2 regions of the Peribacillus sp. N1 genome follow, and region 2 is predicted to be linked to the other one. Evidence: riboswitches for the same ligand, from Rfam matches in the RefSeq annotation. Region 2 holds a riboswitch; the other holds the start of a gene.
What was found. Region 2 has a riboswitch for cobalamin ahead of ACYP5M_RS02345 ((2Fe-2S) ferredoxin domain-containing protein). Riboswitches for the same ligand answer to the same signal wherever they lie in the genome.
Positions count from the first base shown of each region.

Region 1: it holds a riboswitch for cobalamin, as region 2 does, so the genes downstream of both, metE (5-methyltetrahydropteroyltriglutamate--homocysteine S-methyltransferase) here and ACYP5M_RS02345 ((2Fe-2S) ferredoxin domain-containing protein) in region 2, are expected to answer to the same signal.

Region 1 is NZ_BAAHZO010000007.1:163,646-167,278, reverse strand. Features, by position in the region: gene bcp (thioredoxin-dependent thiol peroxidase) at 1-307, opposite strand, end outside; gene ACYP5M_RS23425 (potassium channel family protein) at 370-789, opposite strand; cobalamin riboswitch at 1,034-1,226, shown strand; gene metE (5-methyltetrahydropteroyltriglutamate--homocysteine S-methyltransferase) at 1,373-3,633, shown strand, end outside.
Region 2 is NZ_BAAHZO010000001.1:505,612-509,244, reverse strand. Features, by position in the region: gene ACYP5M_RS02355 (sirohydrochlorin chelatase) at 1-101, opposite strand, end outside; gene cobJ (precorrin-3B C(17)-methyltransferase) at 120-1,757, opposite strand; gene ACYP5M_RS02345 ((2Fe-2S) ferredoxin domain-containing protein) at 1,772-2,140, opposite strand; cobalamin riboswitch at 2,293-2,482, opposite strand; cobalamin riboswitch at 2,684-2,879, shown strand; gene ACYP5M_RS02340 (hypothetical protein) at 2,863-3,021, shown strand; gene ACYP5M_RS02335 (energy-coupling factor ABC transporter permease) at 3,056-3,633, shown strand, end outside.

The DNA of each region.
Region 1 (3,633 bases), on a different contig from region 2:
CAAATGATTCAGCCGCTTCATGATTTTCATCAGCCAGCAGCAGAAAAGGCAATCCATGTTTTTCGATGAATTTTTCATGACGTGCAGCTGGGTCTGGGCTGATTCCAATGATGACCGCGTTCAATTCCTCAAATTGCTCATTATGGTCCCGGAAATCACAGGCCTCCGTCGTGCAACCTGGCGTCATGTCTTTTGGATAAAAATATAAAACAATATATTTCCCCTTAAAATCCGATAGGGACACCATTTCACCATTGTTTGCAGGGAGCTTGAAATCAGGTGCTTTTTCTCCAATTTTAACAGTCATATTGAACCCTCCATTTCTTTCATTATGGTAAGAGTACCCAATAATCGAAAGAAACACAACTTTCATTTATCCTTCCTATCTTTGTGCTCCAAATCGATCACCGTCCGGATCACGAACGCTGCCGGCAGTGTATAACCGATGAAAGCCTGAATCGTAGCTATCATCCTGCCCATTCCAATCGGGGCTATATCTCCATACCCTACAGAAAACATCGTCATCGCACTAAAATAAAAAGAAGTCTTCAACTGTTCATAGAAAGTGCCATCCAATCGATTGCCCATATCAAGAATCACCGAATGATTCTGAAGTTCGTATAATAAATAAATCAGTGCAAATCCAACTAATATCGTCGCATATAAATTGCCAAGCCACAGCATATCCTCCAGAGAAAACTTCTTTCCTCCCGACTCGACAAGAAATAACGTACGAATGCTCATCACCATGCAAAAAATGATTCCTGCAATCAAGATGTAGAAAGTCATCCCCCACGCCCCATTTCAAAACGCCACTTCCTCTATACATACTCCCTGTCCAAACAATATATTCTTTTTTAGGAACAGACCTCATCCTTATCACCCACACACCTTATAACCGGATACTTTTCCTGAATCGTTTTTCCATGTTGACCCTTTTGGTCGGATATGTTAAGATTGTCTAAATTTTTATAATAGTTTTTATTTTATAAATTTTTAACCTGCAAACAGTTATCAAGGCAGGTTTTGTCAAATTTCATATGTGGAAATAGGTTCCTAGTTTTTAATTAGGATTAAAAGGGAAGTCCGGTGTAATTCCGGGACGGTCCCGCCACTGTAATGGGAGTGTTAGCGCCATCCAATATGCCACTGATCAACGGATCGGGAAGGCCCGCCGCTAATGTTAATCCCTAAGTCAGGAGACCTGCCTATTTCGACAACACTGTTTTAACCTACGGGAGATAGGGAGGTGTTAGGGACCTTATAATTGTAAGGGGCATTTTGCATGCCTCTTTATTTTAAGCATTTCTAACCATCTCTTTTGACGGTTAGGAATGCTTTTTTTATTGCTCAATTAAATGAATATAGGAGGATGGGAATATTGAAAAGCAGTAGTTTGGGTTACCCTCGAATCGGGGAAGATCGTGAATGGAAACGTACATTGGAAGCTTACTGGTCCGGTAAAATCGATGAAGCAGAATTTACGGCACAACTAAAAGCCATCCGTTTAGGCAACTTACAAAAACAGAAGAAACGAGGCATTGATATCATTCCTGTCAACGACTTCACTTTCTATGATCAAATGCTCGATATGTCCGTAATGTTCGGTCTTGTTCCTGAACGTTATTCAGCCTATGAAAGCGGAAGCGTTCCCCTTTCCGTTTATTATTCAATGGCTCGCGGAAACAATGATGAAGTCGCTTCCGAAATGACGAAATGGTTCAATACGAACTATCACTATATTGTCCCTGAATTAAAGGTGCCACAGCTAACGTTAACGGAAAATAAACCACTTGCAGCATATCGGGAAGCCAAGGAAAAGCTAGGAATTGAAACAAAGCCCGTGTTGATCGGTCCTTATACTTTCATCTCCCTTTCCAAAGGCTTCAAAAAACAAGATATCCCTGGCATCATCCTGAGCCTGCTTCCCCTATACACGCAAATCCTCCGGGAGTTGGAGCAAGAAGGCGTGAAGTGGGTTCAAATGGACGAACCTTCACTTGTTTCATCGATTTCCAAAGAAGATATGCAAACTGTTACTTACCTCTATGAAAAACTGAATGAAGCAGCACCAAACCTGAACATCATGCTACAAACATACTTTGATGCCGTGGAACATTACCAGGAAGTCATCGAATTACAAGTCCAAGGAATCGGTCTTGATTTTGTACATGACAAAGGGAGGAATCTAAGCAACCTGGAAGCATTCGGCTTTCCGAAGGACAAAGTGCTTGCTGCAGGTTTGATTGACGGAAAAAACATTTGGCTTTCTGATTTATCGAAAAAAATCCAATTGATCGAGACTCTTAAGACAATGGTAGCCGAAGACCGAATCTGGCTTCAGCCCTCTTGTTCCCTGCTTCATGTCCCGGTGACCGTTCGTAATGAAACCGCCCTATCAAACGAAGTGAAAGAGGCCCTTGCTTTCGCTGATGAGAAACTTGAGGAAATCACACTCTTGGTCAAAGGGAATAATCAAGGCTTTGAAGCAATCGCCGAGAAAGTCGATGCAAATAAATTCACGCTTCAAACGTTAGCAAGTTCAAATGCCCGGAATCACGGAACTGTACAATCCAATGTCGAAAAGGTTAAAACCAGAACCGCCGGCCGTCAGCTTCCATTTAAAGAGCGTTACCAAAAACAACAGGCATTTTTCAAATTGCCTTTTCTTCCTTCGACTACGATCGGCAGCTTTCCGCAGACATTTGATGTTAAACAAGCACGCGGGAAATTCAAAAGAGGAGAATGGACCGCTTCGCAATATGAAACATTCGTTAACGAAGAAATCGGCAGGTGGATCGAAATCCAAGAAGAAATCGGTTTGGATGTCCTTGTTCATGGGGAATTCGAACGAACGGATATGGTTGAATACTTCGGCCATAAGTTAGGTGGATTCGTCTTTTTAGAAAAGGGGTGGGTACAATCCTATGGATCCCGCTGTGTGAAACCGCCAGTCATCTACGGCGACATCCATTTCATCGAACCGATGACAGTCAGGGAAAGTGTATACGCACAATCACTGACGAAGAAGACGGTAAAGGGAATGCTTACAGGTCCTGTTACGATTTTGAACTGGTCATTTGTCCGTGATGATATTTCCAGGGAGAATGTATGCTATCAGCTGGCACTCGCTTTGGAAAAAGAAGTCATTGCATTGGAATCCGCTGGAATCAAAATGATTCAGGTCGATGAGCCTGCACTTAGAGAAGGTCTGCCATTGAAAAAAAGCGATCGCGACGAATATTTGAACTGGGCTGTGAATTCGTTCTTGATATCGACATCAAGCGTGGAGGATACAACCCAAATTCATACGCATATGTGCTATTGCGACTTCAACAGTTTCATGGATGTCATCTCCTCCCTCGACGCCGATGTAATTTCCATCGAAACATCCCGCAGTCATGGGGAGCTTGCTTCCGCATTCGAGGAAAAAACATATGAAAAAGGTATTGGTCTAGGTGTGTATGACATTCACAGCCCGCGTGTGCCGGCAGTGGAAGAAATGGTCGATATGATCGAACGTGGGATCAAGGTATTGGATAAAGACCAGTTTTGGATCAATCCTGACTGCGGACTGAAAACAAGGGGTATCCCGGAAACCGTCGCATCCCTGAAAAACATGGTCGAAGCAGC
Region 2 (3,633 bases):
CGCTCGTCCATTGCCGGAATCATATTCTTAATAAAATGACGGACTTCTTCATTTCCCGAAGCCAACCGGCTTCCGTGTCCTACGAACAAAACTGCTTTCATTTACTTTCCTCCTCTAGATTAGTCTTCACAAGGCGCAGGCTCTATGTTTATTTTGGGAGCGATGTCCTGATAAGAAAAATTCTGTATCTTTTTCGAACGTTTGAAGTATTTAAAAAGCCGCTCATTTGGATGGGCATTTTGCTTATACTCCCCGACAATGTCCGTAATCAGTTCAACAAGCTGTTCCGGTTCAATGCCTTCCGCCACCGGCTGACCCGGATGGGCTGTTCTTCCAACCGGTTTAGCTCCAAGAAATAAGTCGAACTTCCCTTTTCGGAAGACAATCCCGATATCATCCATCACAGCACTATAACAAGCCATCCCACACCCATTAAAACCGATGTTCAGTTCCTTGGGCATTTTCATTCCGCCAAGCACCCGGTGTATTTCGTCCGCATAAGGAATGGATTCCGCTTTTTCACCATCACAGAAATCACAGGCTTTTAATGTCAGTACATCTCCAATCGGCGACAAAAGAAAGTTTGCTGATTGCAATTTCCCCGTTATGACTTCCGGATCCGTTGTCGGAATCTTTAAGACGATTTTATGATTTGGCGTGTATTCCATCGTTCCCTTTTCCCCAACAACTTCCGCAAGTGTCATCATTTGTTTGGGAGTGAATTGTTTATTCGCCACACCTGGACTAACGGCAAGTTCGAATACCGACTCCATTTTTTGCTGAACAATCGGCTGAATGGATTGCTTAACGGTTTGACCCTTGACTCTTGACAGGGCCTCCATTGCCATTTCAAAGGAAGCTGGCTTCTTTTCTGGTGCTTTTGTAAGTAATCCAACTCCTCCAGCGGACTCGGTTAAGGTCTCTTGATCTAATGCCCACGGTTCCGCTTCTTTTTGCAGTCGCTGATGCGGCTTCAATGTTTGCTTTTCCGAATTCAAAGTATATTTTCTCTGATAGCCTCTTGGTGTGATGATTTTGTCATCATATAAAAAGGTGGATGAATTACCGATAATGACGGTGGTCAACATTCCAATATCGTGATTCAACATATCCTGCAAATTGGTTATGACAATATCCTGCCTATCGCGATAAGCACTTTTCACCAACCCGACAGGTGTATCCGGCGAGCGGTAGCGAAGGAGAATTTTCTGTGTTTCAACAATTTGCCGGGTCCGCCTGCCGCTGCGCGGATTATAAAGTGCAATGACAAAGTCTGCCATTGCAGCTGCTTCAACCCTTTTAGCGATCAGTTCCCAAGGAGTTAAATGATCACTGAGGCTGATCGTACACGAATCGTGCATGACTGGTGCCCCGAGTAAAGACGCACATGAGTTGATTGCAGAAATGCCAGGAATGACTTCAATGCCCACTCCAGTTTCTTCTTTCCAGCCTTTCTCAATCAATACTTCATAAACCAACCCTGCCATCCCGTAAACTCCGGCATCCCCACTGGAAATCACCGCCACTTTCTTTCCCAGCTCCGCTTGTTTCACTGCTTCCTGTGCACGTGATACTTCTTCAGTCATCCCCGTACTAATGATCGTTTGATCTGTAAGCAGTCCCTGAATGAGTTCAACATAAGTTTTATAACCAATGATGTAGTCACTTTCTTGAAGGGCTTCGACGGCACGTTTGGTAATGTGTTCAAAATTCCCGGGCCCAAAACCCACGACGAATAATTTACCGTTTGTACTCATTAAGACATCTCCTTTTACGCTTTGTTCTTTGAAATACCCGTATGAGCAGGAAAATCTGGATTAGGGGTCATTTCCCCATCATTGAATTGATAGATCATCTGTGGAACAAATTCACCATCATCGATATTACTGACGATCTGCCGACCGAATTCAGGCGTTTCCACTCGATACCAGTTTCCTTGGGGATAGGCAATCACAACGCAGGCATCCTTACATCTTCCGTTACAGCGTGTCCTGGTTGTATGGATTTTCAAATCAAGTCCCTTTGAAGTAATTTCATCGCGAATCGCTTGGGTTACTTCTTCCCCGCCCTTTTTCATGCAGCTGCTCCCATTACAAATCAACAGATGCGTATTTGTACCCATCAAGTTCCAAGTAGTCATCTTCTTCCTCCTGAGTTCAGGGAAAAGGCAAAATAAAAAACCTTAACATTAGAGTCAAGGTTTTAAAAAAACTATATGAATGAGAAGCCAAAGGCAAACATGCCAAATCCTTCCAAAATCGTCATAGTCCTTCTACCTTTCCCTCCGAAAAGTATCATGCAATTTTAAAAGCAGGTTTCCTGGCTTACGCTTCATTTTACTTTGTCCCTTCCCGGCATCATGCCAGTGGCTATCGACAATTTCATCAGCGTTTACAGTAGCGGGGGCTGCATCGGATTTTCACCGATTTCCCTATTATCCCTTGCTTATTCACACAAGGGCACTTTTAAAATGAAATATTTGGTTTTATTATACATTTCTAACTAACTTAATCTATCATATAACAACTTTATCAAAATTCAATAGTTTATTCCGACTGTTTAGAAAAGTTTAATAGTGTAAAACCAGTTAAAATCCTTTCCTTGCAACAAAATCCGTCCCGAAAAAAAAGATAGTGTAGCTGAAATTATTTCTTTATGGTACACTATACGAGAATTTTCAAAATAATTACATAAGTTTTATGGTGTTGAATTTCTCGGAATTCAACTTAAAAGGGAAGCCGGTGAAAATCCGGAGCGGTCCCGCCACTGTAAAGGGAAGTCCTATTACTTTAACTTTAATCCACTGTCAAATGAGATGGGAAGGATGTAATGGGATGATGAACCAAAGCCAGGAGACCTGCCATGAAACGTGAAACTGTTTCAGCCTACGAGGATGGGCGTGCGGATCAGGCAGAATGGCCCATGATTGCTTCATGCTGCAAAATTCCTGTTCATTACGCACTTCTTTCCTTTGAGAGAAGTGCTTTTTATGTTGGGCGCCGCTTTTCTTCTCAAGATTGATCAGAAAAATTTAAAAGTATTGAAAGGAGAAAGAATGAAAAGAACCAATTGGAAAATTATTTATTTTGTCATCTTGTTGCTTTTTATCCCGAACCGGGCAATGGCCATGCATATCATGGAGGGCTTTTTACCCATTGAATGGGCTATATTCTGGTGGGCCGTGACGTTTCCATTTTTAATCTTGGGTTACCGGTCCATTAGGTCCAAAGTTAGGGAAAATCCAGAAACAAAAATGATACTTGGCCTATCGGGCGCATTTGTATTTATTTTATCGGCCCTAAAGATTCCTTCCGTTACGGGAAGTTCTTCACACCCTACCGGAGTTGGTTTGGGTTCCATATTATTCGGACCATTGGCCATGAGTGTCGTTGGCTCCATCGTTCTGTTATTTCAAGCTGTTTTACTGGCTCACGGAGGATTGACGACATTAGGGGCCAATGCATTTTCCATGGCCGTTTGCGGACCGTTCATTGCTTACTTTGTCTTCAAGGGCGCAACTAAATTGGGGTGGTCTTTTTCACTTGCCGTTTTCTTGGCAGCTGCTTTTGGAGATTTAGGAACCTATGTGGTCACTTCCGTTCAACTTGCTCTTGCTTTTCCTTCCGAGGTAGG